Regions from separate parts of the Exiguobacterium sp. UBA7533 genome, predicted to be linked through region 2. Evidence: a T-box and tRNA genes for the amino acid it is inferred to sense, from the RefSeq annotation. Region 2 holds a T-box; the other holds one or more tRNA genes.

Region 1 (15,991 bases), on a different contig from region 2:
TTGCTTGAAGACCGTTTCAGCGGGTTGATGATGAGCGTAAGCAATTCCAGCAGATACCGTGATCGATACAGCGTGATCCTGCATGACAAATGGCGTTTGTTGAACGGCTGCCACGATTGTTTCTGCTAAATGAATAGGTTCGTAAAGGTCACAATCTGGAATGATGACGATGAACTCTTCACCGCCATATCGACCAACCGTGATAGGTGCGGGACAATGTTCATTCAATACAATCGAAAAATGGCGCAAGACGGCGTCGCCGCCGGCGTGACCATGTGTGTCATTCACACTCTTGAAGTGATCTAAGTCAAACAAGATGACGCCCCAAGAAGCTCTGTTTTTTTCAAGCGTCGTGACCTTTTCCAAAATGACATGTCGATTCGCAAGCCTTGTTAATTGATCGGTCGAAGCGAGATAGGATTGATAAGAGTAAAGAACAAAATGTTGTTGCAGGAGTAGTGACAAACGATAAAACAAAAAGGCTCCGCCAATCGTTAAGATGAAATAAGGAATATAAATCGTCCTCCAGGCATCTACAGGGGAATTACTCGTAATCAGTCGCCAAAGAACAAGTAGAGAACCGACTGTCACGATGGCGGTAAAAAAATATCCTTGCCGTGTAATGAACCGACGACAAATAAATGACAGCATCAAAAAACCGAGTAGCGTCATGACAGAACTAAGTAAGGCATTTATAGAATCGCCATTATCGATTAAAAAACGATAAATCAAAAGCATTAATCCCGTCACTGTGATACTGATGTTACCACCGAATAAAGCGGATAAAGCGAGAGGTAATAAACGCAAATCAATCAGTGCGCCGTTTAAATCAATCGCATGATGCATAAGAAGAATACCGGTGATCCCATTAGCAAAACCAAAATACAGCCGAGTAGATATCATCGAGTCGGGTTGAATCGGTAAACGATCACGAAGCAGATAAAAGGCGAACGTAGAAACGAGAAAAATAATACAAATATTAACAAAAAAGATATTCACTGTAGCAAGCATCATGAAGCACTTCCTATTTTAAAATTTAAAACGAAAATCATTGTAAGATATCTCAGAGTTCAATAACATGAAAAACGGAAAAAACAGCCTAATCGGCTGTTTTAACGAATCGGTGCAAATTTTTGAATCTCTTGAACAGCCTCATTCCATGAAGCGACACGAATAACATTATTCGGTACGGCTTTACGGTTATAAGGTGCGTCGAACAAAATCACAGGGATGAATGTATCTTCTGCAATCTGCACAGCATTCTCTAATCGATCTTCCATAAACAAATCGAGTGATAAATCACGGACGACTTGTACTTTGTCGTGTGATCCCGTCATGATTAAGGAATCAAGAGGAAGTTCATGTTGTTTGATCCACTCTTCAGTTACAGGACGAACGAGTTCCGATCGTGCTGTCACGTAATGGAGATCATATTGCTTCCGCAAATTCCATAAGTGGTGGCGAACATGTTCTTGAGGGATGGACTCACGATAAATTCCTGACTCGTGACCGGAGTTCACCATGTAGTCCCAAAATTCGATTTGATTCATATCCGTATACGTATGCAATTCATATTCAGACGCCTGATTGAAGTCAATCGACGTTCCGAGATGTTTATTCATGTAAGTGAAGCAAGAGGATGGATGTGTGATCGTTCCATCGATGTCGATTCCAATTTTCATTTACAGTCACCCACGTTCTAAGAATTTTTCTTCACTTAGTATAACATAGTCGAAATCGAGATACGAAAAAAGACTCCTCATCAAAGAGGAGCCCTATCTTATACGTGATTTGCTTTTTCGGCTTCTTTTTCAGCCTGTTTTTCGAGGACGATGGCATCGATCTCTTTTTTCAATTCTTCGACCATTGTTGCTTCTGGTACTTTACGAATGATTTCTCCGTGGCGGAACAACAATCCTTCGTTACGAGCGCCGGCGATACCGATATCGGCTTCACGTGCTTCACCAGGACCGTTGACTGCACAACCAAGAACAGCAACTTTGATGTTCGCTTGGATATTTTCGATATAGTCTTCGATTTCTGCAGCGATCGACATCAAATCGATTTCGATCCGACCACATGTTGGACATGAGATCAATGTCGCAGCGTTGGCTGCGAGACCAAATGATTTCAAGACTTCTTTTGCGACTTTTACTTCTTCGACAGGGTCCGCTGAAAGAGATACACGAACCGTATTTCCGATTCCGCGTGAGAGGATCGCTCCAAGTCCTGCTGCTGATTTTAATGAACCAGAACGAAGTGGACCCGATTCCGTAATCCCTACGTGAAGTGGATAGTCAAACGATTCAGAAGCAAGTTGATATGCTTCAAGCGCCAACTGTACGTCTGATGCTTTCAATGAAACGATGATGTCATGGAAGTCGAGGTCTTCAAGGATCTTGATGTGGTGCAAGGCACTTTCGACCATACCACGTGCTGTTGGATAACCGTATTTTTCGAGAATGTGCTTTTCGAGTGAACCAGCGTTTACCCCAATACGGATTGGGATGTTTTTCGCTTTTGCTGCTGTCACGACGGCTTCGACTTTTTCGCGGCGACCGATATTACCTGGGTTGATCCGGATTTTATCGACGCCAGCTTCGATCGCCATGAGCGCGAGTTTATAGTTGAAGTGGATGTCTACGACAAGCGGGATGTTGATTCGGCTTTTGATTTCTGCAAGTGCGAGCGCATCACGTTCTTCTGGACAAGCGACGCGGACGATTTGGCAACCAGCTTCTTCAAGACGTAGGATTTCAGCGACTGTCGCTTCGACGTCGTGTGTCTTAGTTGTCGTCATACTTTGGATGATGACTTCATTATTTCCACCAATGACAAGGTCCCCTACACGAACGGGACGAGTCTTAGAGCGATGGACCATTTTCGGCATATCGAAAATCTCCTTTTGTGGCATACCGCCATATTGTTTATGTTTACCTTTTCTATCATATCGAACTATTCCCTAAAAATCGAGAAACAAGAACGAAAATCGAACATTTACAATTGTTTAATGAAAGTAAGGCGTCCGTCAATCCGTCGGACGCCTGATTTTGATACTCATCGAGATTTACGTGACGCGCGAGGTTTCGGGGAACGGGCAATCCATAATGGCACCAACGTGTAAATGAAGTGCCCGAGGATAAGTAAAGCGACTCCTATTTGATGATGCCCCAATTGGTAAAGAAGCATGCCAAGGGGGAAGGTCCATAGATTCGTTGCAACCGTATAAGGGAACGTCTGACGATATGCCCATGGGCGGGGGAGTAACAGACGAACGAATCCTTTCGTCAAATATGCCATCAAGAGCAAATACAGTAAGACCGCAATAGCGATGAAGATGAAGTGGAGAACGAACCAAATCACGATTGGAATATTTTTTTGTAAAAAGAAGGAATCGATGATCGTCGTCCATAGTGAAATCCAAGCCAATCCACAGAAATACAAAGAAACATCTGATAGACGAAGTCGTAAAAACGAGCGGTTTGGAATTAATGAAGTTTGTAAGTAATTAATGAGTTGACGTAAAAAAGACAAGAATATCACTCTTTCCATTGTTTTATAACAGATTTTTTGGTTTGTCTATTTGTTCATAAATAAAGGAATTATTGTAGTGGTACAGATTAATAAAACCTTAACAATTGGATGTCGGGAAAACTGTTTACAAGTTCATCAGACCTTTACATAATAGGGGGGTCGAAAAAATAAACTTTACAAACACATCAATCCACATCAAATAAAGGAGCTGGCAAGATGAACTATGATTTGCAGGAAATGATTTTTACCTTCATCGGTGGACTTGGGATTTTCCTTTTCGGTATTAAGTATATGGGAGATGGTCTCCAAAAAACAGCGGGAGACCGATTACGTTATATCCTCGATAAGTATACGACGAATCCACTATTAGGTATCTTAGCAGGTATCGTCGTCACGATATTGATTCAATCGTCATCCGGTACGACTGTCATCGTCGTCGGACTCGTGAGTGCAGGTCTGATGAATTTACGACAAGCAATTGGTGTCGTCATGGGAGCGAACATCGGTACGACGATCACGGCCTTTATCATCGGGTTCAATGTTAAAGAAGCGGCACTTCCGGCAATCGCCATTGGTGCTTTCTTGATCTTCTTCTTCAATAAAGAACGTGTTCAGTATATCGGACAGATTTTCTTTGGTTTCGGTGCATTGTTTTACGGTCTCACATTGATGGGGGACGGGATGGCTCCGCTCGAATCAAGTGCCTGGTTCCGAGAGTTGACTGTCTCGATGTCGGATAACCCATTGCTTGGTGTATTCGTCGGAACTATCTTTACAGTTCTTGTTCAGTCGTCATCTGCGACGATTGGTATCTTACAGGAGTTGTATGCTGGTGACATGATCGATATCAAAGCGGCACTACCGGTCTTGTTCGGTGATAACATTGGAACAACGATTACGGCAGTACTTGCAGCACTTGGTGCGTCGATCGCAGCCAAACGGACAGCCGCCGCACACGTCATCTTCAATATCATCGGAACAATTTTGTTCTTGATCGCATTACCAGTGTTCTCAAGCTTCATCGCATGGATTACAGACGCGCTTGGTTTAGAACCGAAAATGCAAATTGCTTTTGCACACGGAACGTTCAATGTCGTCAACACATTGATTCAATGTTGGTTCATCGCACAAATCGCATGGCTCGTTCAAAAAATCGTACCAGGTACGGATACGACGATCGATTCAAAACCGCGTCATCTCGATCAAAACATCTTAAATCAATCTTCTGCGCTTGCCTTAAACCAAGCGAAACTTGAAGTTTTGCGTATGGGTGAATTCTCAAAAGACGCACTTGCAAAAGCACACCGTTACACGCAATCGCATGATAAAAAAGATGTTTCAGAATCCGAGCAGATTGAATATGCGATCAACTACCTGAATACAGAAGTGACGAGTTATCTCGTTAAAATAGCAGCACATGATTTATCAGAACGTGAATCAAACGATCATTCGTTATTGATGCACGCCGTCAATGACTTTGAGCGGATTGGTGATCATGTTGAGAATATCGTTGAATTAATCGACTTCCAGATCGTCAACCGGATTCAGTTCACCACATCTGCGAAGCGAGAGCTTGATGAGATGTATGTCCTGACACAAGAAATCGTCGCTTGTGCGATTCGCGCCGTCGAAGAAGACGATGTCACGCGGGCACGAAAAGTTCTTGAACTTGAAGGGAAACTTGATGCATTCGAACGTTCATTCCGTAAACAGCATGTACTTCGCGTGAATGCTGGTGAATGTACAGGACAAGCGGGAATGATCTTCGTCGACTTACTTTCAAACCTTGAACGAATCGGCGATCACGCGGTGAACATCACGGATCTCGTCCTTGAACAGCGGACAGCATTAATGAACTAAGCGTAGACTTATTTTAAAACAGCTGATTTCGAAAAAAATGAAATCAGCTGTTTATTTTTTTGAAATAGCATATTGACAAGTTTCGTCACATCTCGTAATCTAATAAGAGTAAGAAACATACATCATGGCGGTGTAGCTCAGCTGGCTAGAGCGTACGGTTCATACCCGTGAGGTCGTGGGTTCGACTCCCTCCGCCGCTACTATTACTTAAGGACCCTTAGCTCAGCTGGTTAGAGCTGACGGCTCATAACCGTCCGGTCGCAGGTTCGAGTCCTGCAGGGTCCATTTGGTTGAACGCTTCTCGTTGCAAACGGGAAGCGTTTATTTTTGTTCGCTCGGGGAATAGTAAAGGTATTGTAATAATATTCATACTATAGTAACTAAGGGAGAGCGAAGAGAGATGGAACGTAACCATACGATGATGCAGTTTTTCGAGTGGCATGTAGAGAATGATGGAAAGCACTGGCAACGTTTGAAAGAACGAGCGCCTGAATTGCGTGCTGCTGGCATCACGTCCGTGTGGATTCCCCCAGCATCGAAAGGTCAGTCGGATGAAGATACAGGATACGGGATCTATGATGTCTATGACTTAGGCGAGTTCGATCAAAAAGGAACGGTCCGGACGAAATATGGCACAAAGGATGAACTGGTCGAAGCAATCGAAGTTGCCCATGAGAACGATATCGCTGTTTATGCGGATGTTGTCATGAACCATAAAGCTGCAGCAGACGAACTCGAAACGATTAAAGTAGTGGAAGTCAATCCAGAAGACCGATCGAAAGAAATTTCAGAAGAGTTTGAAATCGATGCGTGGACGAAGTTTACTTTCCCAGGTCGTAATGGAAAGTATTCGGATTTCGTCTGGACACACGAATTCTTCAATGGAACGGATTTTGACGCGCGCGAAGAAAAAACAGGAATCTTTAAGATTTCCGGAAATAATAAAGATTGGAACAACCAAGTAGATGATGAGTTCGGCAATTATGATTACCTCATGTTTGCAAACATCGACTACAATCATCCGACGGTACGGGAAGAAATGATCCGTTGGGGACACTGGTTCAAGGACACGATCGATTGCCAAGGCTTCCGTCTTGATGCAATCAAGCATATCAACTATGAATTTGTCCGTGAATTCGCGAAATCGATGATGGAAAGCAGCGAAGGCGATTTTTACATGGTCGGCGAGTTTTGGAAGTCAGATCTCGACGATTGCCGTCATTTCCTAGACAGTGTCGACTACACGATTGATTTGTTTGATGTTCCGCTTCATTATAAATTCCATGAAGCTTCCAAGCAGGGAGAAAAATTTGATTTAACGACATTGTTTGCGGATACGCTCGTCGAGTCGCATCCGACGAATGCCGTGACGTTCGTCGACAATCACGATTCACAGCCTGGCGAGTCGCTAGAATCATGGGTGGATGACTGGTTCAAGCAACATGCCTATGCAGCGATCTTGTTACGTAAGGACGGATATCCATGTGTCTTTTACGGGGATTACTATGGCGTCCAAGGACCGACCCCTGTCGAAGGAAAAAAAGAGATGATCAATGCCCTGCTCTATACGCGCTATCATAAAGCATACGGAGAACAACAGGATTATCTTGATGACCCGCACTGTGTAGGCTGGGTTCGTCTTGGTGTCGATGAAATCGAGAACTCAGGTTGTGCCGTGTTGCTTTCGAACGCCGACATGTGCGAGAAACGCATGTTCGTCGGTGAAGAGCGTGCGGGTCAAGAATGGTTCGACTATACAAACCATCAAGATCATCCAGTCGTGATTGACGAAGAAGGATTTGGTGTCTTCCCGGTTCCGGGCGGAGGCGTCTCTGTTTTTGCTCCGCAAGAAGTCGAGTAAATCCGAGGGTCTTGACTTGCGTCAACACAGGTACTTTTGCTAGTCTTAAAGGGTATTGAAGTTTTCGAAAATAGCACAAAGGGGGACATGAACATGTCAAAATTTGAATTACCAGAACTCGGCTACGCTTATGATGCGCTTGAGCCACATATCGATGCTCGTACGATGGAGATTCACCACACGAAACACCACAACACGTATGTCACGAACGTGAATACGGCGCTTGAGGGTACAGAACATGAAGGAAAGTCACTTGAAGAACTTCTTCAAAACTTGGATGCTCTCCCAGCAAACATTCAAACTGCAGTCCGTAACAACGGTGGCGGTCACTGGAACCACTCATTCTTCTGGAAATTGTTGAAGAAGAACGATGGCGCTGCTCCAACAGGGGAACTTGCAACAGCAATCGACGAAGCATTCGGATCATTTGATGCATTTAAAGATGCGTTCGCAAAAGCAGCAACAACTCGTTTCGGTTCTGGTTGGGCTTGGTTGATCGTTGACGGTGGGAAATTGGCAGTCGTTTCGACTCCAAACCAAGATACACCAGTCATGGAAGGCAAAACGCCAATCCTTGGTCTTGATGTTTGGGAACATGCATACTATCTCAACTATCAAAACCGTCGTCCGGATTACATCAATGCATTCTTCAACGTCGTTGATTGGGACCACGTAGCGAAGCTTTACGCTGACGCGAAGTAATGGAAAGAAGCGTATCGTTCAATTGTGAACGATACGCTTTTTTTAATGCGGAAAATCATGGGATAGGTTGTTATGGAAAGTTTCCTTCTATATAATGAAACAAGATGACTTTTGAACGATAGGGGAGTACGCCATGGCTAAACGAATCACCGTACGAGGAAGACGGCGTAATCATCTGCCGCTTCGTCTGAATTTAATGTTCTTCGTCGTTTTTTTATTGTTTGCGATTTTGATTTTCCGTCTAGGAGTCGTTCAAATCGTCAATGGTGAAAAAATTTCGCGGGAAGTCCAAAAAACGGAGATGACTGCATCAAAGTATGAAGTACCACGTGGTAAGATTTATGACCGGGATGGTCGTCTACTTGTCGATACAATTTCTAAATACTCCATTGTATATCGTCGCGCACAATCGACGAAAGTAGATGAACGTATTGAAATCGCGCAGCGTCTCGCAGCAATCATTGATCTGCCTAAAAAAGACTGGAAAGTCACGGAACGTGACATCAAGGATTTTTGGGTCGCGACGAACACGGAAGAGTCGGATCGTCGTTACCAAGCAGCAGTGAAAAAGAAGTATCCTTCAACGGAAGCACAAAGTAAGCTTTCGATTGCGGAACAAGATCAAATCCGCCTGGATGCGATCACGAAAAAAGATATTGATTACGATGATAAGACGATGGAAGTCATTGCGATCAAACATAACATGGAAGTCGGTTATGCGCTTGATCCACAACTCGTCAAGCTCGGTGCGTCTGCAAAAGAGATGGCAATCATCGATGAAAATTTAGAAGATTTGAAAGGTGTATCGGTTGAACCGTTTTACGAACGCTCTTATCCGTATGAAGGAACACTTCGAAACATCTTCGGAAAGTACTCGAAGATTCCGGCAGAACAACAAGCGGAGTTCAAAGCAAAAGGATATAGTTTGAATGATCGTGTCGGGACTTCGTTCCTTGAGCAACAGTACGAAGATCTTCTGCGCGGGAAACCGGCATACGATGTGTACGAAACGTTTAATGGAGAACCGGTCGGTGATCCAAAACGTGAAGAAGGCGAGTCCGGGAAGGACCTCGTTCTAACCGTTGATGCGGAATACAATAAAAAAGTAGATCAAATCATGCAACAAGCGATCAAAATGGGTCGTGGCATGGGTAGTCGTTATTTAAAAGAAGGATATGCCGTCGTCATGAATCCACAAACTGGTGAGATTTTAGCGATGTCAGGTCAAAAGCTTGATCCTTCGACTGGGAAGTTCACGGATGTAGCGATTAATAATGTCTTGACGTCTCTTCAAATCGGTTCAACGATCAAGGGTGCGACAGTTGCGATGGGACTACAGGAAGGTGTCATTCGTCAAAACGAAGTCATCAACGATGCGCCGATCACAATCGGAGGTACAAAAAAAGGATCATATGTTAACATGGGACCGATTACGGATTTAACGGCGCTTGAGCGCTCGTCGAACGTCTATATGTTTAACATTGCGATGCGGATGGCGAAATATCCGAGCAATGGGATTGCTGGTGCGAGCGTGGATGGAGCAGCTGCCATCATGCAGAATTACTATAGTCAGTTCGGTCTTGGGGTGACGACAGGTGTTGATTTGCCTTACGAAGCAAAAGGTGTTCAAGGGACGCCAGACCGTGTCACGTTGTTGATGGACCGAGTCATTGGTCAGTACGATGCCTTTACGCCGCTTCAAGTCGCGCAGTACATTTCAACACTTGCGAACGGTGGTTATCGAGTTCAGCCTCACTTCTTAAAAGAAGTATTGGCGTCGAACTCGATTGAAAAGGGTACGAAAAAAGTCGATTACAGCTTTAAAACGAATTATCTGAACCGGATTGAAGTCAGTCAAGATAATATTGATCATGTCCGGGAAGGGTTGCACCGTGTTGTAAAAGGTGAGCGTGGTACAGCCAAAGTCATCGCACAAACTGGAATCGATGCTGCAGCAAAAACAGGTACTGCACAGGTCAGCGTCTATGGGGATGACGGAATCGCCTTACGTGACGGAAGCGGGCAACCGGTTCGTTCATTGAACTCGAATCTTGTCGGTTGGGCACCGTATGACAATCCAGAGATGGCGTGGGCCGTGTTCCTTCCTTACATGGAACAAGAGACTGTCAACTCGAAAATCGGTCATGATCTTGTCAAAGCGTACTTCAACGTAAAGGACGTACCGTGGCAGACTAAGCCAAATTAACTAGAAACTAAGCGAGGGTGAGCAATCACTCTCGTTTTTTTGTTTGTATTGACCTTTTTTTGTAATGGATTTCGAATTGTAAACACTAAAAAACACGCCTTTACAATTCTTTTACGTTGGATTCATTTCGTTTTAATAGTTCATCCGTAGTATAAGTCTTGTAAGGAAAACGGATAAAAAGTCGTAGCATCGTCAGCGACATACTTTCGAGGAGGAAAATTAATCATGTCTTGGATGAAAAAAACAGCACTCATTACAACGGTAGCATCAATCGCAGTAGTGGGGGCAGCATGTGGTAACGATAAAGGCGGTTCTGCTAGTTCATCTGATTTAAAAGGGAAAATCGCAATCGACGGTTCTTCTACAGTCTTCCCGATCATGGAAGCTGTCGGTGAAGAATATTCAACGGAACAACCTGACGTAAATGTCACAGTCGGTGTCTCTGGTACGGGTGGCGGATTCAAACGCTTCGTCGTCGGTGAAACGGATCTTTCGAACGCATCGCGTGAAATTAAAGAAGAAGAAGCAGCTGAAGCGAAAAAGAACAACATCGAATATACAAAACTTTCACTTGCATATGATGGTCTAACTGTTGCAGTCAGCAAAGATAATACATGGGTAAAAGAACTCTCGCTTGATCAACTCGAAAAGATTTGGCTCGATCCAAACGTTAAGACTTGGAAAGATGTTGATTCTTCTTATCCGGCTGAACCACTGAAGTTCTTCAGCCCAGGGAAAGATTCAGGAACATTCGACTTCTTCTCTGAAAAAGTACTTGAGAAGAAAGACATGCGTAAAGACGTTCAACTGTCTGAGGACGATAACGTACTCGTCAAAGGGGTTGAAGGAACGAAAGGTGCGATTGGTTACTTCGGTTATGCCTACTACGCTGAAAATAAAGATAAGTTAAAAGAAGTACCACTTTCAGCTGAAGGAAAAGATGCTGTCGATCCAACACCAGAAACAATCAAGGATTTATCTTACCCGCTGTCACGTGAAATCTACACGTACGTCAACAACAAATCATTGAACGATAAAAAACAGGTGGCAGACTTCGTGAAATTCACGAACGAAAACGCTGGAGATTTAGCTGAAGAAGTCGGTTATATCAAAATGCCACAAGATCGTTACGATGAAAACACAAAAGCAATCGAAGATGCAATGAAATAATCATCGAGTCATGAGGATGGCCCAACCGGGGAAGTCTGTACCGGTTGGGTCCCGTTCTCATGTCAAGAAGGAGTAGGGAGCGAAGAAGGATGAATTCAACACCCAATAAATCGGTTCGCGAGCTGATTCAACAGAACCGACAGCAAAAATTCAGTGTGAAAAACGTCATGGAACGCATCATGCCGATCGTTTTATTTCTGTGTGCGTTCGTCTCGGTCGTTACGACCATCGGCATCATTCTCACGTTAGTCATTGAAACCGAGCATTTCTTTGAAGTCGTTCCGTTCAAGGAATTTTTCGGCAGTACGAGCTGGTATCCACTGAACTCTCAACCAGAGTATGGGATTTGGCCGCTCGTCGTCGGTACACTTGAGATTACCGTGATTGCGATGCTAGTTGCCGTGCCGATCGGCCTCACGTCTGCGATTTATTTAAGTGAGTATGCGTCAGACCGTGCACGCCGTATCTTAAAACCGATTTTAGAAGTCTTAGCTGGTGTTCCGACGATCGTTTTCGGATTCTTCGCGTTGACGTTCGTCACACCACTACTCGTTAAATTAATTCCAGGCATTCAAATCTACAATGCGCTCAGTCCGGGGATCGTCGTCGGTATCATGATCATTCCAATGATCGCCTCGATTTCTGAGGATGCGATGAGCTCTGTTCCTAAAAAAATTCGTGACGGTGCGCTTGCTCTTGGTTCGACACGTCTTGAAGTCGCATTAAAAGTCGTTGTTCCCGCTGCCTTGTCCGGAATCATTGCTTCAATCGTACTCGGAATGTCTCGGGCGATTGGTGAGACGATGATCGTGACGATCGCTGGTGGTTCGAATCCGACAGCTGCTGTTAATCCACTCGAGCCGGTCCAGACGATGACTGCGTATATCGTTCAGGTCGCTTTAGGCGATGCTGGATTTGGAACAGTTGAATATTACAGTATCTATGCGGTTGGTACGCTCTTGTTCGTCTTTACGTTATTGATGAACTTACTCGCGAACTGGATCACACGCCGCTTCAGAGAGGAGTATTAAGATGGCCTTACCAGAAAAGCAACCTGTCACAAAAAAATTCATCGACCCGGTCGCAGTTAAGAAATCCATTAGCCAACGCCTCGTCGTCAACAATGTAACGAAAGTCATTTTCCTCGTCGGTCTGTTTTTCGGTCTCGTCGTCTTAGGTATTCTCCTATTCGGCGTCATCCGTGACGGTGCTTCGTGGTTATCACTTGAATTTCTACAAAACGCACCATCTCGTCGTGCGGAACGTGCCGGAATCTATCCAGCGTTAATGGGATCGATCTTCTTGATGCTCCTGATCATCCCGATGATTTTCATCATTGGTGTTGGAGCAGCAATTTATTTAGAAGAATATGCAAAAAAGAGTCGGATGACATCGTTCATCGAGGTCAATATCTCGAACCTCGCAGGTGTTCCGTCGATCGTCTTTGGTTTACTCGGATTAACGTTCTTCGTTCGTAATATGGGCTTCGGTTCGACGTTGATTGCTGGAGCTTTGACACTTGCATTGATGAGTCTTCCGGTCGTCATCGTTTCTTCTCAAGAAGCAATTCGCGCCGTGCCACAAGCGATGCGCCATGCATCACTCGCACTCGGTGCATCGAAATGGCAAACGACGTTCAAAGTCGTTCTTCCGGCATCACTTCCGGGAGTCATTACAGGAATCATCTTAGCTGTATCCCGAGCGATCGGTGAGACAGCACCGTTGATCATGGTCGGAGCTGCCATTTTCATCGCCCGTGCGCCAGAAGGGATCTTTTCAGAGTTCACGGCATTACCGATTCAAATCTATAACTGGACAAGTCGTCCACAAGCGGACTTCCAAGGTCTTGCAGCAGCAGGAATCATCATCTTGATGGTCATTCTCTTGACGATGAACTCGCTTGCGATCTGGATTCGGAACCGATTTTCTAAACGCTATTAATCGAACGAGATAGAAGGGATTTCTTTTAAGGAGGAAGACAGATGATGGATACGAAGCTGAATACGAAATCAGTCGTCACAGAAGGGGCAGAGCGTATGAACCAACCAGTAGTAGCACGCGAGAGCGTCTATAACGTTAAAAATTTAAATTTATGGTACGGTGACGATCACGCGCTTAAAGATGTCAATCTTGATATCAAAAAAAATGAAGTTACGGCAATTATTGGACCGTCAGGATGCGGTAAATCGACATTCATCAAAACATTGAACCGGATGGTCGAACTCGTTCCGATCGTGCGGACGAATGGTGTCATTGAGTATCACGGACGTAATATCTTTGAAAAAGAGTATGGTGTTGAAGAATTACGGACGTCTGTCGGAATGGTCTTTCAGCAACCGAATCCATTCCCAAAATCAATTTACGATAACATCGCATATGGTCCACGTGTCCATGGCGTTAAAAACAAAAAAATCCTTGATGAGATCGTGGAACGTAGTTTACGCCGAGCAGCGATTTGGGATGAAGTCAAAGATCGCTTAAATGAAAATGCCTACGGTCTTTCGGGTGGTCAACAACAACGTCTCTGTATCGCGCGTTGCCTCGCGATCGAGCCGGATGTCATTTTGATGGATGAGCCGACATCGGCACTGGACCCGATTTCTACATTAAAAGTAGAAGAACTCGTCCAAGAGTTGAAATCGGACTACTCAATTATCATCGTCACGCACAACATGCAGCAAGCTGCACGTGTATCTGACAAAACAGCATTCTTCTTGAATGGTGAAGTCGTCGAGTTCGATCAAACAGACCGGATCTTTGGAAATCCGACCGACAAACGGACGGAAGATTACATTTCAGGACGATTCGGATAAGAAGGGGAGACGAGACGAATGGCAGCGAACCGTACAATTTTTGGAGAAAACCTTGCAATACTCGATCAAAAAGTCTTTTTACTAGCACGAAAAACGATGCAACAAATCGCAACGACAGCAGAGGCGCTCGAAAAATATGATCAAGATATCGCACGTGGTGTCATTGCGAACGACAATGAACTCGATGATCTTGAACTCGAAATCAACGATGATGCGATCCTCTTAATCGCGAAGCAACAACCAGTTGCGACGGATTTACGACGGATCATCACAGCGATGAAGATTTCATCGGATCTCGAGCGGATTGCGGATTATGCAGGAAATATTTCAAAAGCAGTCCTTCGTGTCGAAACATTTCCATACGTCATCGATATCTCCTTGTTGAAGGAAGCGTTTGAGACATTACTCGATATGACGGAAACCGCAATCGTTGCATATCGTGATGGAGATGTCGAAAAAGCAAAAGCACTGTCTGATCTCGACAATGTCATCGATGAGACGACATACAAGGCGCTCCGTCAGTATATGCGTCATATGTCCTTGCAACCGATCGTTGTCGATGAAGTCATGCAATTCACGAACATTTGCCGATATATCGAGCGAATGGGTGACCACTTGACGAACGTCGGGGAACATCTGATCTATCTCGAAAAAGGAAAACATTATGATTTAAATGGGTGAACTAAGTAGGCAGGAGGAATTTCCTCTGCCTACTTTTTTTGTAAAGGGATTCGAAACACGTTTGTAGAATAGGAAAGAAGTGAATAATGACAGAGAGGTGATTGGGAATGCTTGAGCAAATCATTAAAATGAAAGAACAAGGGCTGACAACAAAACAAATCGCAGCTCAATTGGATACGACTGAAGGAAAAATTAAATATGCTTGGACCAAATATCGTAAATCATTGACAAATCAACCAACTGTAGAAGCACCGAAAGTAAAATCAAAAACTGTCAAACAGACCAAAAAGTCGACTGCACCGGTATTAGATGTCGTACCGTCTGTGCAAGTGATGCCATCACTCGAACGTGATGCGTTTGGAATGGCGACGCATTATGAAGATGATATTCTCCATGCGATCGTTCAGTCACCGACTGCGTTATATGTCTACTGGGAATTGTCTGAACTGTCGAAACAGTTGTTAGAAACGCATTATCACACGACATTTGATTCGTTCCGTAAAGAGTTACGCATCATTGACGTCACACTCGTCGATTACGAACAAGGACAAGCGAATCGTACGTATCAGTTCGAACTGCCTGAGATGACGAATGCTTGGTTCGTTCGACCAGTTGCCCCGAATACTACATACATCATTGAATGGGGCATTCAAACGATTGATGGAGATTTCGTTCCAGTACTACGTTCGAAACCAGTCGAGACACCACGTGACGAACCAGTCACAGACGGACGCTTCGCCGAAGTCGTGCATCATTGGCAATACGGTGAGGTCGAACAGCCGGAATGGGTCGAGGTATTACGCCCGTATTCTTATTTCGATCGCGTCCGATAATGGAATTAGAGAGAGGAAAGGAAGAGAAGCTATGCGAAAAGGATATTTTTCACTCGTCTTACATGCACACTTACCATATATCCGTCATGAAGAGGCGCATCGTCTCGAGGAACGGTGGATGTATGAAGCGATTTCAGAAACCTACATTCCATTATTGTGGGAAGTCGACCGCTTATCACGTCCGCTCGGTTGGACAGTCAGTATTTCACCGCCGGTCATCGAGATGCTTGCCGATCCACTGATTCAAGACCGCTACATCGAGCATATCGAGGACACATTACGTTTGATTCGTCAGGAACTGGAGCGAGAGCTTGACCAAAAGGAACGAGAT
Region 2 (15,991 bases):
TGCTTTTAACGAATCATCTTCGCAGTGGGCAACAATCGTCTTCCCGAGCCGTGCTGCTTGTTGCATTGCCGTTCGCATGACGGCTGCCGTCTGGACCCCGACACCATCATCCGTGAATGCCACGGCATCCGTTAATTGATCGAACGCGACGAGTTCTTGTCCGAGTTGATTTTTTGAAATCGCCGCGTAAGGCAAAACCCGGACAGATGCCGTCTCTTCAATCTTTTGGAACAATGCATCAAGTGTTTGACGATCGTCCGGTACGGGACGCGTATTCGGCATCGGACAAATCGTCGTAAATCCACCAGCTGCCGCAGCTGCCGTACCTGTCGCAATTGTCTCCTTATGTTCGCCGCCCGGTTCCCGCAGGTGGACATGGATGTCGACGAATCCTGGTGCAACGAATAATCCGGAAGCATCAATGACCGTTTCCCCAACTTGCGGTATTGCTGCTAAGTCCGTGATTTTTCCAGCTTCGATTCGAATATCCCCTGTTCGAACTTGTCCAGCCTCGTACCATCTCGCATTTTCAATTCGTGTTGTCATCTGCATCGTCTCCTTTGATTGTTTTCATCGAAAAGCACCATTCCAGAATCGCCATTCGCGCAAAGACACCATTTTTCATCTGTTCAAAAATCCGCGATTGCGGGTGTTCGACGAGTTCGTCGGCAATCTCGACTCCGCGATTGACCGGTGCCGGATGTAGGACGATCGCTGAAGGTTTCAGTCGATTCATCCGCTCATGCGTCAATCCATGTGTGACGTGATAGACATCTGGATCAAACCGTGTCGTTCCGTCATGCCGTTCGTGCTGGACTCGAAGCAACATCAAGATGTCACACTGTTCAACTGCTTCGTCCATTGAAAGATACGGTATTCCCATCGCTTCGTCATACCATTCGCGTGGCCCTGATCCATAGACGATGGCCCCAAGTCGTTTTAAGATATCGGCATTCGACCGAGCGACACGACTATGTTGTAAATCCCCACAGATGACGACTACTTTTCCTACAATCGTTCCAAACGTCTCGACCATCGTCATCAAATCAAGCAAGGACTGCGATGGATGCTGTCCGCTCCCGTCTCCTGCATTGATGATCGGAATATCGAGTGTCTGAATCAATTCTTCATAATAACCGGTGTCACCGTGACGAATGACCAATCCATCGGCACCAATCGCTTCGAGTGTTTTGCACGTATCGTGTAACGTCTCCCCTTTTTGCACGGATGACGTCGCTGTTTCAAACGGCAGTAGATGCATGTTCAAGCGATGCTCTGCCATTTCAAAGGAAGAGCGTGTCCGCGTCGAGTTTTCAAAAAACAGATTGACGAGTGTCTTGTCGGAAAAGTCTGGTGCCGGTTCGCCTTGTTTAAAAGCGAGACTACGTTCAATCAACGAATTGATCTCCGTTATGGATAAGCTTTCTAAATTGACGAAATGTCGGGTTTGCAAGATCGTTTTCATGTATTTCACTCCTTCAGGTCATGAAAAAGGCGCACCTTCTAAGTGAAGGTGCGCCGAAAGAAGACAGAGGAGTCCCTGCATCTTTTCATGGCCTTCACTTTATCGTTCTCTCGGAACGTCTTAAAAGTTGTTCGCTACAGATTGAGTTGTAGAGTTTTCCGTTGTTTCAACTGTTTCTTCGACCTGTTCCGTCGTTTTCGGAAGGATCAGATTCAGGATGATCCCAAGAATCGTCGCCAGTGCCATACCTTCGAGGGAGAAGTTCCCGATTTTCAAGGCGGCCCCTCCGATTCCCGTGACAAGAATGACAGCTGTGATCGTCAAGTTCCGTTTATCAGCAAGGTCGATCTTACTTTCCGTCAGTGTCCGGAGACCGTTTGACGCGATGACTCCGAATAAGAGAATACTGATGCCACCCATGACTGGTGTAGGAATCGTCTTGATGAATCCTTCGACATATCCGAGGAATCCGAAGCTGATAGCAAGAACCGCTGCCCCACCTAGGACGAAGACACTGTAGACCCGTGTGATCGACATGACGCCGTTGTTCTCACCGTACGTCGTAACCGGTGGTCCACCAAGCATCGAAGCGACTGTCTTCGCGATTCCGTCGCCAAGTACTGTCCGGTGCATCCCTGGATCAAGGAGCGTCTCGCGCCCAATGATCCGTGATGTCACTTTTTGTTCGCCGATGTGCTCCGTCAGTGTGACGAGCGTCACGGGAACGATCAGAAGCAAGGCAGCTGTATTCCATGATGGTGTGTAATTCAAGAACGGAATCGTGAAGTCCGGCACGTGGAAGAACGTTGCCTGTTGAAGTGGTTTGAAGTCAATGATTCCGACCGATGCCGCAACGAGATAACCGACCGTGATTCCGAACAGGATCGGAATCGTGCTCCACATTCCTTTTAAATACGTCATTGCGAGAAGTGTGACACCGAGCGTGACCATCGCGACGAGGAAGTAAAGTCCGTTGTACTTACCGTCCGCTCCGTTCATCGCCATGTTGACAGCGGTCGGGGCAAGCGATAACCCGATAACCATGATGACCGGACCGATGACAACAGGCGGGAGTAAGCGAAGCAACCAAGCAGCCCCCGTGTAACGGATGAGAAGTGAGACAAGTCCGTAGACGAGTCCAGCGACCATTCCGCCGATTAAGGCGTCCTCGACACCCCACCGTTCACTGACGGCGATGATCGGGGCGATGTAGGCAAAACTAGAACCAAGATATGTGGGTACTTTGAAGCGAGTGACGGCGAGGAAAATCAGTGTGCCGACTCCGCTTGCGACGAGTGCAACCGATGTGTTGAGTCCCGTTAAGAGTGGGACGAGCACGGTCGCACCAAACATCGCGAAGACGTGTTGTAGGCTGAGCATCAGCCAATTTAGAGGGTGAGTAGGTACTTCTTGTACATCAAGTACTGCGGCATGTTTTGCCATATGGATGACTCCCTTTCTGGTCTCTCTGGACCACCTTAAAGGTTTTGATTTTTAGCGTTTAATGAATACTTGATCGGCTTCGTCGACTTCAGCGAGCGCGACGACGACTTGCTCGTCACGTGACGTCGGAACGTTCTTGCCGATGAAATCTGGACGGATCGGTAACTCTCGATGCCCACGATCGACGAGGACAGCGAGTTGAATCATACTCGGTCTTCCGTGGTCGACGAGTGCGTCCATCGCGGCACGGACGGTGCGTCCTGTGTAGAGCACATCGTCAACGAGGACGACGATTTTTCCGGTAATGTCTTCCGGTAGATCAGATCCTTTTATTTCTGGCTCTAAACTTCGCTTTGACAAGTCATCTCGGTACATTGAGATGTCGACGACACCGAGTAAGACCGGCTTTCCTTCGATCTGTTCGATCCGCTTCGCAAGGCGGCGCGCGAGTGTCTCACCACGCGTCTTGATTCCGACGATCATTAAATCAGCAATGCCTTTGTTACGTTCGATGATTTCATGGGCGATCCGTGTCAGTGCGCGTCCAATCGCGGCTTCATCTAAGATGACGGCTGGTTTCATAGTTTCTCCTTTCATACAAAAGACCTTCTGCGGAAATCCGCAGAAGGTCATCGAAGACAGAATCATGGCATACGTCTTGTATGCATGCCTACGCACGTTTGTGGTAGGTTCTCCCTTTCGCAGCCTCTCCGGACTCGATTAAAGGTGATACTAGTTTGGTAGGATCATCGCTCGGACGACCGAAGTGTCAGTAGAGGATGTCTCGCATCGCTCTCTAGGTGATACTCTACCGTTTTATTAGAAAAACGTCAAGACTCTAATTCAAGTTTTTTCAGTTGACCAATCTCGAATGTCATCTCTTCTGGGAGTGGTGCTTCAAAACGCATCCATTCGCCTGTCCGTGGATGTTCGAAGCCGAGAACCGCAGCATGCAAGGCTTGACCATTCATTTTCATCGTCTTACGTGGACCATATTTCGGGTCACCGGCAAGCGGGAAACCGATATAACGCATGTGGACACGGATTTGGTGTGTTCGCCCTGTTTCGAGTTTACATTCCACGACTGTAAACCCTTCGTACCGATCGAGAACACGGAAATGGGTTACGGCAGTTTTTGAATTCTTATCCGTTACCGTCATCCGTTGACGATCGTTCTTATCGCGTCCGATCGGTGCTTCAATCGTTCCGAGCTCGTGCGGAATCTCACCGTGCACGAGCGCAATGTAGAGACGTTCCGTCGTTTTCTCTTTCAACTGATGCGCGAGTGATTCATGCGCTAAGTCGTTCTTAGCAACCATCAACAGACCAGACGTGTCCTTATCGATTCGGTGAACGATTCCTGGACGTTTGACTCCATTAATGCCCGAGAGATCTTGACAATGATGTAATAAGGCATTGACGAGGGTCCCTGAGACATGACCTGCCGCTGGGTGGACGACCATTCCTTTTGGTTTGTTGACGACAATGACATCTGAGTCCTCGTAGACGACCTCAAGCGGGATATCTTCTGGTAAAATCTCAAGTTCTACCGCTTCCGGGATATGAACGGCAATCGATTCTGTTCCCGATAATTTATAGTTTGGTTTAACGACACGACCATCGACTTCGACGCGTCCCGCTTTTAACCATTCCTGTACTTGCGAACGCGACCATTCATTTTGATCTGCGAGCCACTTATCAATGCGCCCTGTCGCTCCATCCGCTTGTACGGACCATGTTTCTACTTCATTCATTTATCCATCGTTCCTTTCTTAGTCAACCGTTCTTCGAACATGACGCTAATCAGCATCGTGATGACACCAAACGTCAAACAGACGTCTGCGACATTAAAGATCGGGAAATTATAGCCGAACGGGAAGAAGTGGAAGAAATCAACGACTTCTCCTCGAACCATTCGATCAATGAAATTTCCGATCGCACCACTAAGTAGTAGCGAGATACTCCAAGCAAATACCTTATTTTTCGTGCCTTCCTTGTAGAGGAAGTAAATCAATCCAATGACGACGATAATCGTGACGAAGAAGAAGAAGCCGAATTTACCTTCGAGCATTCCCCATGCAGCGCCACGGTTCCGATACGAGTTGAGATAAAAGAAATCCGGAATGACTGTGATCGCTTGACCGATCGTCATATTTTGAACGACGATCCATTTCGTCAACTGGTCGATTCCAACGAGTAAAGCAGCAATCCCTAAGTAAAGCCACATCCTATTGTCCTCCGCATCCAAAAATAATGAGGGACGTCCTGCGAAGTCGCAGTCGCCCCTCCCTTTGTATCATTATAAAGAATTGACGACTTCAGTACAACGTGGGCAAAGCGTCGGATGAGCCGGATCTTGTCCGAGTTCTGTCGAATATGTCCAACAACGTTCACATTTTTCACCGTCAGCTTTTTGAACTGTAATACCGGTCGTCTCATACATCTTATCCGTTGTATCCACGAATTCGAGTTGTGAGACTTGGAGCAACTGCTCAAGATGATCAATCGTTTTAAGCAATGCTTTTGTTTCTTCCTTCGGTGCAAGCAAGAGTTTTGCTTCAAGTGTCTTACCGACGAGTTTCTCGACGCGTGCTTCCTCGAGTGCTTTTAAGACATCATCACGGAACGTCAGGAACGCGTTCCATTTCTCGATGAGAGCAAGTCCTTCTTCTGAGACTTCGACCGTTTCTGGAAGGTCCGTCAAGAAGATGCTCTTCGTCTCAACAGCTGGTACGAATTCCCATGCTTCGTCTGCCGTGTGTGGCAAGACAGGTGCCATCAATTGCAACAAGGCGACGACTGTATCATACATGACCGTCTGAACCGCACGACGCGATGTCGCGTCTGCTTTTTCGATATACAGGATATCTTTCGTGTAATCGAGGTAGAACGACGACAAATCAAGGACACAGAAGTTGTGGAGCAATTGATAGACCGACATGAAGTCGTACGCATCATAAGCCGCTTTTACTTTTCCAACAAGTTGGTCCAGTTTCGTACGCATGAAACGGTCTGACTCTGGTAAGTCTTCAAATGCGACTCGGTGCGTCGCAGGATCGAATTGATCCAAGTTTCCGAGAAGGAAACGAACCGTGTTCCGGATTTTACGATATGATTCTGAGACTTGTTTGAAGTTATCCATCGATGCCCGAACATCAGCTTGATAATCGACAGATGCCACCCACAAACGAAGGATCTCTGCTCCGAATTGTTGCATGACTTGGATTGGTGCAATCGTGTTACCAATCGATTTCGACATCTTGCGACCTTGACCATCCAGAACGAATCCGTGACTGACGACCGCTTTGTATGGTGCTTTCCCAGTCGTTGCGACGGCTGTCGATAGCGACGAGTTAAACCAACCGCGGTATTGGTCAGAACCTTCAAGATAGAGATCCGCTGGACGCGTCAATTCAGGACGTGTCGCAAGGACACCGGCATGTGATGAACCAGAATCGAACCAGACATCCATGATGTCCGTTTCTTTTTTGAAGATACCGTTCGGACTTGCTGGATGTGTGAATCCTTCAGGAAGCAAGTCGACTGCTTCGCGCTCATACCAGACATTTGATCCGTGAGTTGCAAATAGATTCGCGATATGATCAATCGTTTCTGGTGTGACGATTTCCGTTCCATCTTCAGCGTAGAAGATTGGAAGTGGAACGCCCCAAGCACGTTGACGGGAAATGACCCAGTCGCCGCGGTCTTTGAACATGTTGTGGAGACGTGTTTCACCCCACTCTGGTACCCACTGGACGCCTTTGATCTCATCAAGGATTTCCGCACGGAAGTCTTTGATTGAAGCGAACCACTGTGGCGTTGCCCGGAAGATGACCGGTTTTTTCGTCCGCCAGTCGTGTGGATACGAGTGTTTGATGAATGACAGTTTTAAGAGAGCGCCTGCTTCTTCGAGTGCGAGACCGATTTCTTTGTTCGCATCTTCATAGAACATGCCTTCGAATCCAGGAGCTTCTGCCGTCATGACACCTTTATCGTCAACTGGGCAGAGAACGTCAAGCCCGTATGCTTGACCAATACGGAAGTCATCTTCCCCGTGTCCTGGAGCTGTATGAACGACACCCGTCGCTTCCGCTGTAACGTGGTCGCCAAGCATGACGAGTGATTCACGGTCATAAAGCGGATGTTTCGCTTTCACGTACTCGAAGTCCGCACCGTTGAAGACACGTCCAATTGTCGCGTCTTCCCATCCGAGCGCTTCGATGACTTCTGGAACAAGTGTTTCCGCTACGATATATCCTTTTCCTTGATACTCGATCCGCGCATACGTCAATTCCGCACTGACAGAGATTCCAAGGTTCGCTGGGATCGTCCATGGAGTGGTCGTCCAGATGACGAAATGATCCGTCGGCTCAAGGATGTTTTTTCCATCCATGACTTGGAATGCGACATAGATCGCAGCTGACCGTTTGTCTTGATATTCGATTTCTGCTTCAGCTAGTGCTGATTCAGAAGACGGTGACCAATAGACCGGCTTTTTCCCTTTATAGATATAGCCTTTGTTCGCCATGTCCCCGAACAAACGAATTTGAGCTGCTTCAAATTCTGGTTGAAGCGTAATATATGGATTGTCATAGTCACCGAGAACACCGAGACGTTTGAATTGATCACGTTGGTGATCGACTTGTTCGAGCGCATATTTCGCACATAACTCACGGAATTCCGCGACCGTCATCGATTTGCGGTCAACACCTGCTTTTTGAAGTGCTGTCTCGATAGGCAAGCCATGTGTGTCCCAACCTGGTACGTAAGGGGACTGGAAGCCATTCATCGATTTGTAACGGACGATGATGTCTTTTAAGACTTTGTTTAATCCGTGACCCATGTGGATGTCACCGTTCGCATAAGGAGGACCATCGTGAAGAATGAACGTCGGTTTTCCAGCATTCTTTTCTTGGACCGCAGCATAGAGATTCATCTCTTCCCATCGTGCTTGCATATCCGGCTCACGTTTTGGCAAGTTGCCTCGCATTAAAAACTCCGTTTTCATCATCAATAAGGTTTCTTTGTAATCCATCTGACCATCTCTCACCTTTCGCTTTAAAAGTACAAAAAAAGCCAAGCTCATCCCTGAGATAGGGACGAGCTTGGCTGAACTCGCGGTACCACCCTACTAATCCTGCTCGTCTGTTCGACGACGCAGGACCGCTTAAGAACTCGCTAACGGGAGTGAACCGGCATGACTTACTGTTCGGAGAACGTTCAGTCATACACTCTAAGGGGATATCCCATCTCTTTCGTTGCTCGGGCTTCCACCATTTCCCGATTCGCTGTCAACTGTCCAAGATGCGACGTGTCCTTATCATTGATTTTATTTATACGACATCGTCGTCATTATACGCAACTGCTGGAACATCGTCAAGCGCTCCACGAGAAGAGAAATCAAATGCATCCCAGTCGTGGCTCGTCAATAATTCCATTTGAGCATCGATCAACACTTTGAAGCGATTGCGATAGAGCTCGATTTTCTTACGCATCTGTTCCACTTCGAAGTCCGTCCGTTGTGCCCGGCGTTGTGCCGCATCTTGCAATTGCTCTGCTTCGCGTTCTGCCTGTTTCAAGATCAAGCTTGCTTCTTTTGAAGCATTCGCTTTCACTTCTTCTGCCGCTTCCTGTGCGACAATAATCGATTTATTCAATGTTTCTTCCATCGAACTAAAGTAATCGACACGCGCTTGCATGTTTTGGATGACTTCCTGTTGTTGACGGTTCTCACGTAACAACAACTCAAAATCCTTGATGACCTGATCTAGGAATTCGTTCACTTCATCCTCGTCATAGCCGCGAAACTTTCGTGTGAACTCCTTATTATGAATATCGAGTGGCGTTAATGGCATGATGAATTCCTCCTCCGCATTTTTTTTATCCTTTTAAAATACCGTATTGTAGTTTGATTCGATCCCGTTTCGTTGATCCGAGAATCGCAATCAGTTTAACGCGTCCCGTTCCACGTAAGGAAAGCAGATCCCCTTCTTCAAGCATGAAACTCACGTCATCGACTACCTTATAATTCACTTTACTTTCACCCTGTTTAATGAGCGTCTGTGCCTTTTGACGGGAGAAGCCGAGAATTTCACTGACGACCGTATCGAACCGAAGTGAGCTGACGAACCCGAGCGTCTCTTCCCACTCTTGTTCCTTCACTTTCAAGCGATCTTCTGCGTCTACGCGCGAAAGACGAATCTTCGTCTTACCTGCGCGTTCGACGTTTGCTTCGATATATGTCGCAACTTCGTCCGCGACAGCAAATTGCACTTGATCCTGGATGATGACGTCGCCGAACTTGGCACGCTTCAATCCGACGTTCAATAATGTACCGGTGACTTGACGATGAGATAGTTCAACGAATTTAGTAGGATAATGAATGCGATAAATGGAAATGTCAAAGTCATCCGCGTTGTATTCATAATAGTCTGGTGCGAGGATTGCTCGTTTACGTTCGGCGCCTTCGAAACCGCCCTCAAAAAAGAGGGCGCATTTCGAACCGACGAGTTCTTGTGTGATTTGCTGTTCACGAGGGTCTAGAAAATCCGTTAATTTAAACGTATACGTCGCTTCCACGTGATCAATCCAGTTCAAGACCGAATCGACGAATTCCCGCTCGCTTCCACGATAATGATCATATACACTCATACGAAGAAGATAGCTCGGATACCGGATTGTGCCAAGTTCAAGACGAGAAAGGCAACAATCGGCGAGATATCTAGCATGCCTCCGATAGGCGGGATAATACGACGGAAGGGTGCTAGGAATGGCTCGACCAACATCGCGAGCACTTGTCCGAATTTCGAATCACGGGCATTCGGGAACCAAGATAGCAGAATGTACACAATCATGACATAACTATAATATTGTAATAACGTACTTAATGTACGACCAATCGCGTACATCACTTGTGAATCCATACTTACCACCCCTTATGATTAATATCATCTTCTCCTAGGAGATTCGAGATGCTACCAGCCAACTCGACATTGTTTGGAACACAGAGGAGGGTATTCTGACTGATCGTCGTGATCGTTCCATCGAGAGCGAAAACGACACCAGATAAGAAGTTGATCATCTGTCGTGATTGATCTTTTGACATACGTTGCATATTGACGATGACAGCACGGTTCTGACGAAGATGTTCCCCAATCTCTTGGGCTTCGTTAAAGACACGTGGTTCACTCAAGATGACCTGCGATTTCGTTTTTTTCGTCGCATGTAGCGGCACGATATTCGATTGTCTCACGCTGTCCTCCTTTTGAGTAACACTTGGGGTAGATTCCTCGTAATACTCTTCGTACTCTTGTTGTGAAGCACCTCTACCTTTATTTATTGTAGCATCATTTTCATATTCGAGTTCATCTAAATCATCGCTGTTGCCGAGAAATAGATTTTGCATTTTTGATTTGAAACCCATATCCATTCTCCCTTCTTCTCGTTTAGGTGTGAACGAGCGTCGTCCCGACTCGGACGAACGTCGCCCCTTCTTCGATGGCAATCTCAAAATCCGATGACATCCCCATGGATAACTCTGTACATGGAGCATACGACAATTTTTTTGCCTTGACCTCTTCTTGCAATGTTTTTAATGACCGGAATACCTCACGTATACGCGTCGTGTCTTCCGTCAACGGTGCCATCGTCATCAGTCCGATGACACGAATCGCGGGATACTGACCGATTTCGTGTAAGAACGACGGTACATCCTCCGGTGCAATACCTTGCTTCGATTCTTCTCCCGAGATATTGACTTGAATGAAACAATCAATGATTCGGTTCGTTCGTTTATTGATCTCTTCTGCCAAATGAAGACGATCGAGCGAATGCAGCACATCAATGGCATCGATGATCTGACGAACTTTACGCGTCTGTAACGTGCCGATGAAGTGCCATGTACAGGCTGTACGTCCAAGTTCTGCTTGTTTTTCGAGCAGTCCATCCGGACGATTTTCTCCAAGATGCGTTACACCGGCCTCTAATAATTCAGAAGCAACTTGACTTGAGACTGATTTCGTCACGCCAATCAACTGTACCTGCTTTTTGGATGAACTCTTTTCACTCGCTTGTTTTATCCGTCGTGTAACCTCTTGTACATTTTCAAGAATTGACATCCAATGACTCCTTTACGATCAAACTCGCGAACCGACCGCCGTGGTCGCCGTGGCGATAAGAGAAGTAATCTTCCGCCTGACAATGTGTACATAGACCTGAGTCAAGGACATCACCCACTCCACAACGCTCAGCAAGCGCAGCATTTGTTTTTTGTAGCGATAACATCGCTTTTCCATCTTCCTTGCGTATGTAAGGAGACTCATCGAGTTCAAGTGCGTCGATCGCATCGATAACGGGTTGATCGACTTCGTAACAACAATCACGAATCGATGGACCAATGACCATCTGAATCGATGAGCGACTCGCACCTGCACGCTCCATTTGTTTGACTGTCTCTTCAACGATATTGCCAACAGTCCCCCGCCATCCGGCGTGCGTATTCGCGATGATTCCTGTCGTCGGATCACAGAAGACAAGCGGAACACAATCAGCGAAGAGCATCATCAGTAAGACATTCGAATCAGTCGTCACCAATCCATCTGTACCCGGAATCGCTGTTTCGTAATCCAGAGCGCCGCGTCCGGAGTCAAGTGTCGTCACCTGTTCAACGTGATTCCCATGGATTTGCTGCGCCCAAATTGAGTTCTCAAGAGATAGATCAAGCTGTCGAGCAATGACTTGTCGGTTCTGGATGACGCCGTCACGATCATCGTTGACATGTAATCCTAAATTACCGTTTCCATGTGGTGCTGCAAACTTCGTCGTAAAGGCGGCACGTACGGTACCTGTTGGTGTATCCCATTTGATCCATTGTCCAAACATGTTGATGCCTCCTTCGATTTTAAAAAAAGAGGCGCCGCTTTCGCGACACCTCTTGGTTTAGCAGTCGTGTCACTGGAACATCGATCAACGATTATTCCGGCGAAGGAATGATGGGATGTCCATCGTTTCTTCGACATCTGGCGCTTTAGCTGGTTCAGGATTTGAGCTGACAGGCGTCTCTTCGACTTGTGGTTTAGACTCCTCTGTTGGTGGTGGAGTCGCTTGTTTTTTCTTCAATAGGTTTTTCATCATCTCTTGTGCGGATGGAATTTCGAAGTCGAGTGGTTCGTTTTCGAATTCTGTCGCGATGACTGTGACGATGATTTCATCTTCTAGGTTATCATTGATGACCGAACCGAAGATCAAGTTAACTTCCTCATCTGCTGCACTTTGAACGATCTGTGCGGCTTCCGTTACTTCATACAAGCTGAGGTTCGCACTACCCGTGATGTTCATTAGAACACCTTTCGCGCCTTCGATTGATGTTTCAAGCAATGGACTTGAAATCGCTTTTTTAGCGGCTTCCGTCGCGCGATGTTCACCTGTTGCGACACCTACACCCATCAAAGCAGAACCTTTTTCAGTCATGATCGTCTTCACATCGGCGAAGTCGAGGTTGATTAGACCAGGAACGGCAATCAAGTCCGTGATACCCTGTACACCTTGACGTAAGACGTTATCCGCTTCTTTGAACGCTTCAAGCATCGGTGTGTTCCGATCGACGATTTCAAGCAACTTATCATTCGGGATGACGATCAACGTATCGACTTTTTCTTTGAAGTTCTGGACACCAGAAACAGCATGTTGCATCCGTTTACGTCCTTCGAACATGAATGGCTTTGTCACGACACCGACTGTCAATGCGCCGATTTCTTTTGAAATCTCAGCGATGACTGGAGCAGCTCCTGTTCCAGTTCCGCCACCCATACCGGCTGTGACGAAGACCATGTCAGCTCCTGAAAGGATTTCTGTTAATTGTTCACGGCTCTCTTCTGCCGCTTTTTTACCGATTTCCGGATTTGCACCCGCACCGAGACCACGTGTCAATTTTGCGCCGAGTTGTAATTTCACGTCAGCTTGTGACATGTTCAATGCCTGAGCGTCTGTGTTTACAGCGATGAACTCTACGCCTTGGACACCGTGTTCAATCATTCGGTTGACGGCGTTCGAACCGCCACCGCCTACACCGATGACCTTGATTTTTGCTACTTGGTCCATCATTTCATCAAAATGCAACATAAAAAGGGCCCCCTAATATTTTTTACTCATTGGATTTTTTTGTAGGCATTAACCAAAGAATTTCTCAAAGAAACTACTGAATGACTTTTTCTCTTTTGGAGGCTGTTCACGCGTTGGTCGTTCTTCACGAGCAGGTGATGCCTGTTCGTTCATGAGCAGTGCATCCTGCTCACGTCCGGATGCTACGACTTCTTTCTCTTCTGCCCGGTCGAAACCTGATTTCGATACGGCGCTTCTTGAGAGTACATAACGTAACATACCAGCTGCAACGGCATACTTCGGATGACGAATACCAAGACTAGCAGGCTGATAAACATTGACGCTCTGCTTGAAAATCCGTTTTCCGAGCTGATCGATGCCAGGTAGTGAAGAACTTCCACCACATAAGATCAAGCCGCTATTCATGTGAGCGTATCCCGCTTGCGTCATTCGTTTTTGAATCATCTCGAAGATTTCCTCAAGTCGCGCTTCTAAAACGAATCCGATCTCTGATTGTGGTTCGAAACGATGTTCCCCGTTGATCGTGACGTATGAGACTTTCTCCTCCGGATCACCGAGTGCTTCGAGTGCAACGCCGTATTCTTCTTTAGCGAGTTTCGCATCTTGGTATTTGCAGTTCATCTTGTACGTCAAATCACGTGTCAGATGATCTCCACCGTAAGGCAACGTCGTCGAGTAGACGAGATCGTTCTTTTCATAGATGGAAAGCGTCGTCGTCTCATGTCCGATATCGATGATCCCAACACCGAGTTCTAGTTCATCAATCGATGCTGCGATTCTAGATACCGCTAAACTCTCCAGCACATATCCAGCAAGCTCTAAACCAGCCCGTTCAATGGAACGTTTAATGCTATGTAGGATCGTCTTCGCTCCGATGATGAGCTTCCCTGTTACTTCGAGACGATAACCAATCATTCCTCTTGGATCAGTGATTTCTGTTTGCTGATCAACCGTAAACGTCTTCGGCAAGACATCAACTACACTGAGTTCATTTGGAATTCGCATGACCATCGCAGAATGCAAGACATCTTTCACATCATCATCCGTGATTTCATTGTCCTCACCTTTGATTGACGTCATCCCCTGGCAATCCTTGACTTGAATGTGCTCGCCCGAAATAGCGACATATACTTCACCAATTGGTTCACCAAGTGTACGTTCCACTTCTGTGACCGCTTGTTTAATGGCATGTACCGTTTGATCGATGTCAACGATGACACCTCGTTTAACACCCGCGGATGGTGCAGAACCTTCAGCAAGTACGTTCAGCGTTCCACCAAGTAGTTCACCGACGATGAGCTTCACCTCCGATGTCCCAATGTCGAGTGCGGCAATCGTACCTTTCGTTTCCATGGGAGTGACACCTCCACTTTCATAATACTAATCCTTTTTATTCCTAATTATATTCTAGGAATAGATCAGGCTTCTTCTCGTTTAAGTCTACACTATATAAATACTTACGAAAAGAAGTTATTGCCCGTCTTAGCGTCCTAATAGATTACGATTTGATGACGATTCAAATAAAGGTCGACGAATGAAAACACATGTTTGTTTTTTTGTTCGTCAGCCCTTTACGAATCTTCTATTTTTTCCCTTTATATGGTTTGAAATAGATACCACCATCAATTGTAATTGTTCCTGTCTTTCCTTTTGGTAAGGCAGAAATGACCTTTACATATTCATTCAATGAATTAGAAAAGGCAGAAGTACTGAGCAAAACCGTATTCCCATCCGTCATGAACAACTTCAGACCACCTTTGTCAGTCTTATCATTAGCGACGATCTCGGATATCCGGCTCCGTACTTTCGGCTCGATTTTAACAAGCTCCTTCGTCAATCGATTTAGAGATTGATCGGTGAAGCCAGTCAGGATCGGAGCGTCAAACAATTCTTCCTTCGACTTACCGGGAATGATCGTTCCATCCGCAAGGACGATCCGGTCTCCCGGTTTATCTTTCGCATAGGCAATCTCTTTCTCTTCCGTCACCGTCACGCGATATTGGTGCAAAAATTGCTTTTGCATCGTTGCTTCTTGAATACCTGGGACCTTCTCAATCCGTTCAAGAACGTCTTCCTCTGACACATTAAAGGCATGTGTCTCTTTCACCTTGATCCCGGATGCTTGCAAAATATCCTCTGATTTCACATTGACGTTACCATCAACATCAAATCGAGCGACCCGGGAATAGCTTGACTGCAGATAAAAGACGACACCGACCAATAGACCAATCAAAATCAGGACATAAATGAGTCTTCGGTTAGCTTTTTTGCGACGTTGTTCACGGATATAAGGTATCTTATCCTCGAGACTGCGGACGTTCTTGTCCTCTTGCGGTCGTCCGACCGCTCTCCGTTCCCTCACGTCTCATTCCTCCTCTATACGTAACAGTTCATTTCCCTATCGGTCTTTTCCTGCAATAGTTTAGTTTTTTTGTCCTGTTAGTCGTAACAATTCATCAACTAAGTCTCGTGATGCATTCGGCATACCGAGCGCAAGTGCTGCTTCAGACATCTTTTGTTGTTGCGCCAATGCTTTTTCACATGCATCAAATAACCGTTCACCTGTCAGTTCTTGTTCACGAATCAATAGACTCGCACCTGTCTCGACGAGCGATGAGGCATTGACTTCTTGATGGTTTTCCGTCACGTAAGGACTTGGAATGAGGACACTCGGTAACCCAAGCGTCGTCAGTTCTGCTAATGTACTTGCTCCCGAACGCGAAATGACAAGTTGACTTGCTTTTAGGATGTTCGGTAAATCATATACAAATGGACGCAGTTGAATGCGTTCAGGTACTGAGCCAACGCGTGAAACAATCGTATCGTAATGAATCTGACCCGTAACGAAGAGGAGCGACCATCCGGCTTGTTCAACTTTCGGCATCATGTCGACGACTGCTTCATTGATGGCAGGCGCACCACGACTACCACCATAGATGACGACGAGTGGACGCCCTTCCTCGA

Evidence for each region. A T-box is a leader RNA that pairs with one kind of tRNA and senses whether it is charged. The one in region 2 lies ahead of ileS (isoleucine--tRNA ligase), so its partner is inferred to be a tRNA-Ile.
Region 1: it encodes a tRNA-Ile, which carries the amino acid that the T-box ahead of ileS (isoleucine--tRNA ligase) is inferred to sense. The anticodon was not compared.

Annotation. Positions count from the first base shown of each region.
Region 1 covers NZ_DLMP01000003.1:227,980-243,970, reverse strand. Annotated here, with positions in the region: gene B2U10_RS06785 (GGDEF domain-containing protein) at 1-1,014, opposite strand, end outside; gene B2U10_RS06780 (5' nucleotidase, NT5C type) at 1,113-1,682, opposite strand; gene ispG (flavodoxin-dependent (E)-4-hydroxy-3-methylbut-2-enyl-diphosphate synthase) at 1,781-2,890, opposite strand; gene B2U10_RS06770 (hypothetical protein) at 3,058-3,543, opposite strand; gene B2U10_RS06765 (Na/Pi cotransporter family protein) at 3,751-5,394, shown strand; tRNA gene B2U10_RS06760 (tRNA-Met) at 5,521-5,594, shown strand; tRNA gene B2U10_RS06755 (tRNA-Ile) at 5,606-5,679, shown strand; gene B2U10_RS06750 (alpha-amylase) at 5,795-7,255, shown strand; gene B2U10_RS06745 (superoxide dismutase) at 7,349-7,957, shown strand; gene B2U10_RS06740 (peptidoglycan D,D-transpeptidase FtsI family protein) at 8,091-10,163, shown strand; gene B2U10_RS06735 (PstS family phosphate ABC transporter substrate-binding protein) at 10,389-11,333, shown strand; gene pstC (phosphate ABC transporter permease subunit PstC) at 11,423-12,364, shown strand; gene pstA (phosphate ABC transporter permease PstA) at 12,366-13,274, shown strand; gene pstB (phosphate ABC transporter ATP-binding protein PstB) at 13,370-14,146, shown strand; gene phoU (phosphate signaling complex protein PhoU) at 14,165-14,827, shown strand; gene B2U10_RS06710 (DUF4912 domain-containing protein) at 14,935-15,660, shown strand; gene B2U10_RS06705 (1,4-alpha-glucan branching protein domain-containing protein) at 15,692-15,991, shown strand, end outside.
Region 2 covers NZ_DLMP01000001.1:176,014-192,004, forward strand. Annotated here, with positions in the region: gene B2U10_RS00910 (dihydroorotase) at 1-546, opposite strand, end outside; gene B2U10_RS00915 (aspartate carbamoyltransferase catalytic subunit) at 530-1,465, opposite strand; gene B2U10_RS00920 (uracil-xanthine permease family protein) at 1,586-2,908, opposite strand; gene pyrR (bifunctional pyr operon transcriptional regulator/uracil phosphoribosyltransferase PyrR) at 2,960-3,490, opposite strand; gene B2U10_RS00930 (RluA family pseudouridine synthase) at 3,739-4,662, opposite strand; gene lspA (signal peptidase II) at 4,659-5,135, opposite strand; gene ileS (isoleucine--tRNA ligase) at 5,208-7,943, opposite strand; T-box leader at 8,001-8,241, opposite strand; gene B2U10_RS00945 (DivIVA domain-containing protein) at 8,242-8,763, opposite strand; gene B2U10_RS00950 (RNA-binding protein) at 8,789-9,559, opposite strand; gene B2U10_RS00955 (YggT family protein) at 9,556-9,831, opposite strand; gene B2U10_RS00960 (cell division protein SepF) at 9,834-10,331, opposite strand; gene B2U10_RS00965 (YggS family pyridoxal phosphate-dependent enzyme) at 10,354-11,025, opposite strand; gene pgeF (peptidoglycan editing factor PgeF) at 11,012-11,788, opposite strand; gene ftsZ (cell division protein FtsZ) at 11,873-13,027, opposite strand; gene ftsA (cell division protein FtsA) at 13,076-14,380, opposite strand; gene B2U10_RS00985 (cell division protein FtsQ/DivIB) at 14,610-15,389, opposite strand; gene murG (undecaprenyldiphospho-muramoylpentapeptide beta-N-acetylglucosaminyltransferase) at 15,450-15,991, opposite strand, start outside.